DNA from 2 places in the Sphingobium xenophagum genome. Region 1 is predicted to be linked to the other one. Evidence: riboswitches for the same ligand, from Rfam matches in the RefSeq annotation. Region 1 holds a riboswitch; the other holds the start of a gene.

Region 1 (4,023 bases):
TCCCGAAATCGCCTTCCAACTGATGAATGAGCCGTGCTCTGGCGGCATCCATCTCCGAGAGCTGCAACGTGCCGGGGTGCTCGGCGACCAGCCATTCGCGCTCGATCCAGGTCGTCAGAACCTGCCGTGCGATACCCGTGCGCTGCACGAAGTCGTCCAGGTCGATCATCGGCTTGCCTCCCGCGGATTATGTGCCCTGCCCGCCTCCCAGTTTTTCACAAAGGCTTCGAGCTCCGGATCGGTCGGCTTGGGCAGTACGATCTTCAGCCTGACCAGTTCGTCGCCGCGGCCGCCGCCTGCGCGCGGGGCCCCCTGCCCCTTCAGGCGCAATGTGCTGCCGCTGTTCGAACCGGCCGGCACTGTCATCGACACCTGACCCGTCGGTGTCGCGACCTGGATCTTGCCGCCAAGTACCGCTTCGCTCAGCGAGATCGGAACCTCGAGAACGAGATCATCGCCTTCTCGCGCAAATCGCGGATCGGGCAGAACCTCGAGCATGATATAGGCGTCACCGGGGCCGCCGCTGCCAAAGCCCATCCCGCCCTTGCCCTTGAGGCGCAATGTCTGGCCATCGACGATCCCGGCGGGAATCTTGACGTCGAGCGTACCACCGCCCGGCAGGGTCAGTCGCTGTTCGCCGCCCGTGATCGCCTGCGCCAAGGTCAGACCCAGGCGGAACTGGAGATCCTCGCCGCGCCGATTGGGCTGCGCTCTCCCACGTTGCCGGAACAAGTCGGCGAACAGGTCCTCGTCGAAATCCGCAAAGCCGCCGCTGTTGGCATATCGGCCGTAATCATTGCTGGCATAGTCCCGGTAATAGCCCTGCGGCGGTCGCTCGGCGCCGGTCTCGTCGATCTCGCCGGCGTCGAAGCGACGCCGCTTTTCGGGATCGCGAAGGAGATCATAGGCTCCCGCGACGGCTTTGAACTTGTCTTCAGCCGTCCGGTCGCCAGGATTGAGATCGGGATGGAGGGTCTTGGCGAGCTTTCGGTAGGCCTTCTGAATTTCATCCGCCGAGGCTGTCGGCGATACCCCCAAGACCTCATAAGGACTGCTCAACGTGGTGCCCTCGCTCCTGTATCATTGGCCCAGCGCGGCATAGCCGCGCTCATCCAATTTTGTTGCGGTCGGGACAAAAACAAGATTTCGGTCGGGGCTGGCTGCACGATTTTCTTCTGGCTCCGTCCCGCCGTCAGGGCCGCCGGCAAATGAGCGCTGACACTCAGTCTAACCTCTAATCTGCATCAACCGAAGCGGCGAGCCGCCACCAGGACAACGGCCAGAACCGCGAACGACAGGACGAGACTGCTAAGGACGTAGCCTATCGCTGCCGCCTGTTAGCCGCGTTCCCAGAGACTGTACGCGTCAAGGCTGAACGTCGACCAGGTGGTGAAGCCGCCGATGAGGCCGGTGGTCAGGAAGACCCGCAGCTCATGGTTGGTCCCCGAACGCATCGAAAGCACTACGATGACCAACCCCATCAGCGCTGAGCCGAAGACATTTATGGCCAGGGTTCCAGAGGGAAAGCTCGGTCCGAGCAGTCGAAGCGATACAAGACCTACGAGATGGCGTAGCGCGCCACCTATCCCTGAACCCACGAACACGATGAAGAACAAACGCATGATTCCTCCTTCGCCAGATGGTGCCGGTAGGAATCATCGTCCCTTGCGAGGGCGGTTCGGCGATGTGCCAGGCAGGAATCCATTGCCTTCCGCAACATTTAGCGGGCGATATATGTGATCAATAATTGCCGAAACGACGCGGCCGGCGGCGCCTGGCCGAGCCTCCGGTCGGCCCGGGGATAAGGAGCAGCCGCCAAGTGGCGGGGACACTGCGACTATGGCTGCGCGTATCCAACCGTTGCTTGCGCCACCAGGCGATCCTCGCGCCCCTGCCAGATCCGCACGTCGATCGTTGATAGCCTGCGCCCGAGTTTGAGCAGCCGGGCATCGGCATGGATCGCCTCGAACTGGCAGGCCCGCAAGAAAGAGATCGAAAGGTTATGTGTTACTGCCATAGGTTCAGGACCATAATGGGCGGCAATCGCAGCATACGCCGCAATGTCGGCCAGCGCCATCAACGAAGGGCCTGATACGATCCCTCCAGGCCGCGCCATCGCCGCAGTCGGCTCGAGCAGCATCCGGACACGCCCCGGAGCGATCTCCACGAGCGAACCTAAATTGGCGCGCGCTTCGAGCGGAAAGGCGGCGTCGAGAAACGCATTGAGGCCGTCAAAATCCAGGCGCGGTTCGGGAAGATCATTGTTCATGTCGACCGCTCTTATCGCAGGAAACCTGTTCTGATAACCGAAAGGAAAATCAAGCCGATCAGGCCTATCTACCTCTTCGCTGCCCATACCCGGGCTGGCGGGCCCTAACCCAACCGAGGCGCGCTGCCTCTGCCGCTCGTGACCAGGCCGGACGACGCCGCCGAGCGGCCTTCAGGCCTGTCCAAATCACGGCGCGCGAGCTTCATGGCAACGACCACGCCCGCCGCGAACAGCGCGCCCTCAACGAACGCAGAGGCCGCCTCGGCCACCGGACCAAGACCTTGCTCGCCGAACAGGCCGCCGATCTGCGCAAGGCCGATCCGCGATTGCGGGAATGTCTGGACGAGTTGCTCGAAACTCCCGGCCATGAGATGTCCGCCAAGAAGAACGACAACGCTGCCCGCCGCACCGCCGCAAAGCGCCGCGCGCGCTGCCACAGAGCGAAGGGAACGATCAGAGCGGCCCATGCCGGACAAAGTAGCACCAAGGCCTACCCCAGCCCCCAGGAAAAGCCCCTCGAGCCCGCCCGTAATCCCTGTCGGTGACTGGCCGAACAGGAGATTGAACGCGTCGATCCCAAGCAACTTCACGACGCCGCCGACGATCATTCCGCCGACTGCGCCGCCAAGAGTAAGCCATGGGCGTTTGCCTGCGGCCTCGGCTATGGCGATCCCCAGGCTGACGCTCGCGCCGCCCACGAAAGCCACCGCCAAGGTGAGCCAGAGCAACACGAAGACGGAGGACGCGGCGCCGCCTCCGCCTGGCAGTGGCGGCGTCGCGGCGACAAACCCATAGGCGAGCCCGCCGATCAATCCGGCGCCCCCAGCACCCAGCGTTCCGGCTCCCGCCATCATCGCTACGCGGCGGAGCGCCGAGGGCGCGGCCGACGGGTGAAGCGTGTGGGGGCCGAGTCTTCGGCCGGGGCAGAGCCTTCGCGCCAGTTGACCTCGGCAATGAAGCGGTAGCCATGCTTGGGTACCGTCTCGATGAAATGCGGACGGCTCGCATCGTCACCCAGACGCTGGCGAAGGAGCCGGATGCATTGGGTCAGCGCCTCGTCGGTGACAGGCACATCTTTCCAGACTTCCCCCAGAAAACGGTCCTTGCCGACGAGCGACCCGGCATTGCGCACGAGAAGCGCCAGTGCGTCGAGATAGCGAGCGTTGAGCTCGACCGGAACGCCGTCACGCAGCAAGGGCCGATCCTCGGGATCGAGGACGAACTGGCCGAAATGATATCCGCGCGGCGGCACTTTTCAGCAAAACCTCATATGCTTCTCATGACGCTCATCGGTCTTTCCGGGACCCTGATGATCTGGGCAAATCTCGCGGTCGGCATGATCGGCTCGGAAGACAGTCCCTTCAACCTCCTCTTCGCGGGCGTGCCCATCATCGCCTTCATCGGCTCGGCGATGGCGCGCTTCAGACCGCTGGGCATGGCGATCTCCCATAGCGCGGCTGCCGCTGCCCAGGCAGGCATCGCGGCGATGGGCGCACAGATTGATGCGCGCGGCGGAACATTCAGCGCCCTGTTCGCCGGCCTCTGGCTTATCGCCGCGGTCCTCTATTGGCTGGCAGCCTCGAGGGCCGAGGGCGCGTCGAAATCGTCACGGTAGCCCTTGATCCCAAGGGCCGGCGCTTGCTCTTGGCGCCGCGGGCCGCGCCGAACTGTCCGCCTCATCGCTGCGCAAGTATCGGCGCGGCTGAAAGCCTGTTGACGCCCTGACCGATGATGCCCACCCCTTGGTGCAACGC
Region 2 (4,023 bases), on a different replicon from region 1:
CATCGCTGGCGAGCATCGACGCGCGAAGCCGGCCTTCGGCATGCTCGATCTGCGCGCGGTCGTCCATAAGCAGGCCTGCCCCAAAGTCGTTTGAAAGGGAGGGCGGTCAACGGCCGCCCAGGATCGATCCCAATATGCCGCCGAGTCCGCCGGCTGATGCGGCGCTCCCGGAGGACCCGCCGCTACCGGCGAGCGCACCGGCAATGCTGCCGAGAATGGATTCCAGTCCGCCCTGCTGCCCCCCGGAGCGCTTGGCGAGGTGCCCCGCGACAAGCATCGCGAGGATAGGGAGCATCTTCTTGAGGATCGCGGGATCGAGGCCAGTGGCTTGCGATGCTTTCCCGGCGACCTCCCGGCTGACGTCCTTCGAGCCGAACAGGCTCGCCAGCAGTTGATTGCCAAGGCCGGTGTCAGTGGGGCTGGAGCCGACGACATTATCGATGAGCCCCGAGCCGCCCAACGCCTGGACCTGCGCCGCTAGACCCGCCGGCTCAACCGGGGCCGCCGTCTTGCCGTCGATACTGCCGATGAGCGAGGGAACAAGAGCCTGCGCCCCGCGCTCGGCATCTTCGCGTGAAATGCCAAGTTGCTGGGTCAAGGCGTCGAGGCTTCCTTCGGGAAGCAGATCGGCAAGGTTCATGTCACGTCTCCATTTCGCATGCGGGGCGGGGCAGCGTTGCACCAAGGGGTGGGCATCATCGGTCAGGGCGTCAACAGGCTTTCAGCCGCGCCGATACTTGCGCAGCGATGAGGCGGACAGTTCGGCGCGGCCCGCGGCGCCAAGAGCAAGCGCCGGCCCTTGGGATCAAGGGCTACCGTGACGATTTCGACGCGCCCTCGGCCCTCGAGGCTGCCAGCCAATAGAGGACCGCGGCGATAAGCCAGAGGCCGGCGAACAGGGCGCTGAATGTTCCGCCGCGCGCATCAATCTGTGCGCCCATCGCCGCGATGCCTGCCTGGGCAGCGGCAGCCGCGCTATGGGAGATCGCCATGCCCAGCGGTCTGAAGCGCGCCATCGCCGAGCCGATGAAGGCGATGATGGGCACGCCCGCGAAGAGGAGGTTGAAGGGACTGTCTTCCGAGCCGATCATGCCGACCGCGAGATTTGCCCAGATCATCAGGGTCCCGGAAAGACCGATGAGCGTCATGAGAAGCATATGAGGTTTTGCTGAAAAGTGCCGCCGCGCGGATATCATTTCGGCCAGTTCGTCCTCGATCCCGAGGATCGGCCCTTGCTGCGTGACGGCGTTCCGGTCGAGCTCAACGCTCGCTATCTCGACGCACTGGCGCTTCTCGTGCGCAATGCCGGGTCGCTCGTCGGCAAGGACCGTTTTCTGGGGGAAGTCTGGAAAGATGTGCCTGTCACCGACGAGGCGCTGACCCAATGCATCCGGCTCCTTCGCCAGCGTCTGGGTGACGATGCGAGCCGTCCGCATTTCATCGAGACGGTACCCAAGCATGGCTACCGCTTCATTGCCGAGGTCAACTGGCGCGAAGGCTCTGCCCCGGCCGAAGACTCGGCCCCCACACGCTTCACCCGTCGGCCGCGCCCTCGGCGCTCCGCCGCGTAGCGATGATGGCGGGAGCCGGAACGCTGGGTGCTGGGGGCGCCGGATTGATCGGCGGGCTCGCCTATGGGTTTGTCGCCGCGACGCCGCCACTGCCAGGCGGAGGCGGCGCCGCGTCCTCCGTCTTCGTGTTGCTCTGGCTCACCTTGGCGGTGGCTTTCGTGGGCGGCGCGAGCGTCAGCCTGGGGATCGCCATAGCCGAGGCCGCAGGCAAACGCCCATGGCTTACTCTTGGCGGCGCAGTCGGCGGAATGATCGTCGGCGGCGTCGTGAAGTTGCTTGGGATCGACGCGTTCAATCTCCTGTTCGGCCAGTCACCGACAGGGATTACGGGCGGGCTCGAGGGGCTTTTCCTGGGGGCTGGGGTAGGCCTTGGTGCTACTTTGTCCGGCATGGGCCGCTCTGATCGTTCCCTTCGCTCTGTGGCAGCGCGCGCGGCGCTTTGCGGCGGTGCGGCGGGCAGCGTTGTCGTTCTTCTTGGCGGACATCTCATGGCCGGGAGTTTCGAGCAACTCGTCCAGACATTCCCGCAATCGCGGATCGGCCTTGCGCAGATCGGCGGCCTGTTCGGCGAGCAAGGTCTTGGTCCGGTGGCCGAGGCGGCCTCTGCGTTCGTTGAGGGCGCGCTGTTCGCGGCGGGCGTGGTCGTTGCCATGAAGCTCGCGCGCCGTGATTTGGACAGGCCTGAAGGCCGCTCGGCGGCGTCGTCCGGCCTGGTCACGAGCGGCAGAGGCAGCGCGCCTCGGTTGGGTTAGGGCCCGCCAGCCCGGGTATGGGCAGCGAAGAGGTAGATAGGCCTGATCGGCTTGATTTTCCTTTCGGTTATCAGAACAGGTTTCCTGCGATAAGAGCGGTCGACATGAACAATGATCTTCCCGAACCGCGCCTGGATTTTGACGGCCTCAATGCGTTTCTCGACGCCGCCTTTCCGCTCGAAGCGCGCGCCAATTTAGGTTCGCTCGTGGAGATCGCTCCGGGGCGTGTCCGGATGCTGCTCGAGCCGACTGCGGCGATGGCGCGGCCTGGAGGGATCGTATCAGGCCCTTCGTTGATGGCGCTGGCCGACATTGCGGCGTATGCTGCGATTGCCGCCCATTATGGTCCTGAACCTATGGCAGTAACACATAACCTTTCGATCTCTTTCTTGCGGGCCTGCCAGTTCGAGGCGATCCATGCCGATGCCCGGCTGCTCAAACTCGGGCGCAGGCTATCAACGATCGACGTGCGGATCTGGCAGGGGCGCGAGGATCGCCTGGTGGCGCAAGCAACGGTTGGATACGCGCAGCCATAGTCGCAGTGTCCCCGCCACTTGGCGGCTGCTCCTTATCCCCGGGCCGACCGGAGGCTCGGCCAGGCGCCGCCGGCCGCGTCGTTTCGGCAATTATTGATCACATATATCGCCCGCTAAATGTTGCGGAAGGCAATGGATTCCTGCCTGGCACATCGCCGAACCGCCCTCGCAAGGGACGATGATTCCTACCGGCACCATCTGGCGAAGGAGGAATCATGCGTTTGTTCTTCATCGTGTTCGTGGGTTCAGGGATAGGTGGCGCGCTACGCCATCTCGTAGGTCTTGTATCGCTTCGACTGCTCGGACCGAGCTTTCCCTCTGGAACCCTGGCCATAAATGTCTTCGGCTCAGCGCTGATGGGGTTGGTCATCGTAGTGCTTTCGATGCGTTCGGGGACCAACCATGAGCTGCGGGTCTTCCTGACCACCGGCCTCATCGGCGGCTTCACCACCTGGTCGACGTTCAGCCTTGACGCGTACAGTCTCTGGGAACGCGGCTAACAGGCGGCAGCGATAGGCTACGTCCTTAGCAGTCTCGTCCTGTCGTTCGCGGTTCTGGCCGTTGTCCTGGTGGCGGCTCGCCGCTTCGGTTGATGCAGATTAGAGGTTAGACTGAGTGTCAGCGCTCATTTGCCGGCGGCCCTGACGGCGGGACGGAGCCAGAAGAAAATCGTGCAGCCAGCCCCGACCGAAATCTTGTTTTTGTCCCGACCGCAACAAAATTGGATGAGCGCGGCTATGCCGCGCTGGGCCAATGATACAGGAGCGAGGGCACCACGTTGAGCAGTCCTTATGAGGTCTTGGGGGTATCGCCGACAGCCTCGGCGGATGAAATTCAGAAGGCCTACCGAAAGCTCGCCAAGACCCTCCATCCCGATCTCAATCCTGGCGACCGGACGGCTGAAGACAAGTTCAAAGCCGTCGCGGGAGCCTATGATCTCCTTCGCGATCCCGAAAAGCGGCGTCGCTTCGACGCCGGCGAGATCGACGAGACCGGCGCCGAGCGACCGCCGCAGGGCTATTACCGGGACTATGCCAGCAATGATTACGGCCGATATGCCAACAGCGGCGGCTTTGCGGATTTCGACGAGGACCTGTTCGCCGACTTGTTCCGGCAACGTGGGAGAGCGCAGCCCAATCGGCGCGGCGAGGATCTCCAGTTCCG

The links. A riboswitch is a leader RNA that binds a small molecule or an ion and turns the genes downstream of it on or off. The one in region 1 is predicted to bind fluoride.
Region 2: another riboswitch for fluoride. It lies ahead of crcB (fluoride efflux transporter CrcB); the one in region 1 lies ahead of crcB (fluoride efflux transporter CrcB).

Annotation. Positions count from the first base shown of each region.
Region 1 covers NZ_CP022747.1:43,252-47,274, reverse strand. The annotation lists gene CJD35_RS18295 (chaperone modulator CbpM) at 1-169, opposite strand, end outside; gene CJD35_RS18290 (DnaJ C-terminal domain-containing protein) at 166-1,059, opposite strand; partial or broken gene crcB (fluoride efflux transporter CrcB) at 1,245-1,622, opposite strand; fluoride riboswitch at 1,643-1,718, opposite strand; gene CJD35_RS18280 (PaaI family thioesterase) at 1,838-2,356, opposite strand; gene CJD35_RS23170 (hypothetical protein) at 2,374-3,081, opposite strand; gene CJD35_RS23165 (winged helix-turn-helix domain-containing protein) at 3,126-3,521, opposite strand; gene CJD35_RS18270 (hypothetical protein) at 3,501-3,884, shown strand.
Region 2 covers NZ_CP022749.1:125,758-129,780, forward strand. The annotation lists gene CJD35_RS21380 (nuclear transport factor 2 family protein) at 1-67, opposite strand, end outside; gene CJD35_RS21385 (DUF937 domain-containing protein) at 107-640, opposite strand; gene CJD35_RS21390 (hypothetical protein) at 813-1,196, opposite strand; gene CJD35_RS23275 (winged helix-turn-helix domain-containing protein) at 1,176-1,571, shown strand; gene CJD35_RS23280 (hypothetical protein) at 1,616-2,323, shown strand; gene CJD35_RS21400 (PaaI family thioesterase) at 2,341-2,859, shown strand; fluoride riboswitch at 2,979-3,054, shown strand; partial or broken gene crcB (fluoride efflux transporter CrcB) at 3,075-3,452, shown strand; gene CJD35_RS21410 (DnaJ C-terminal domain-containing protein) at 3,638-4,023, shown strand, end outside.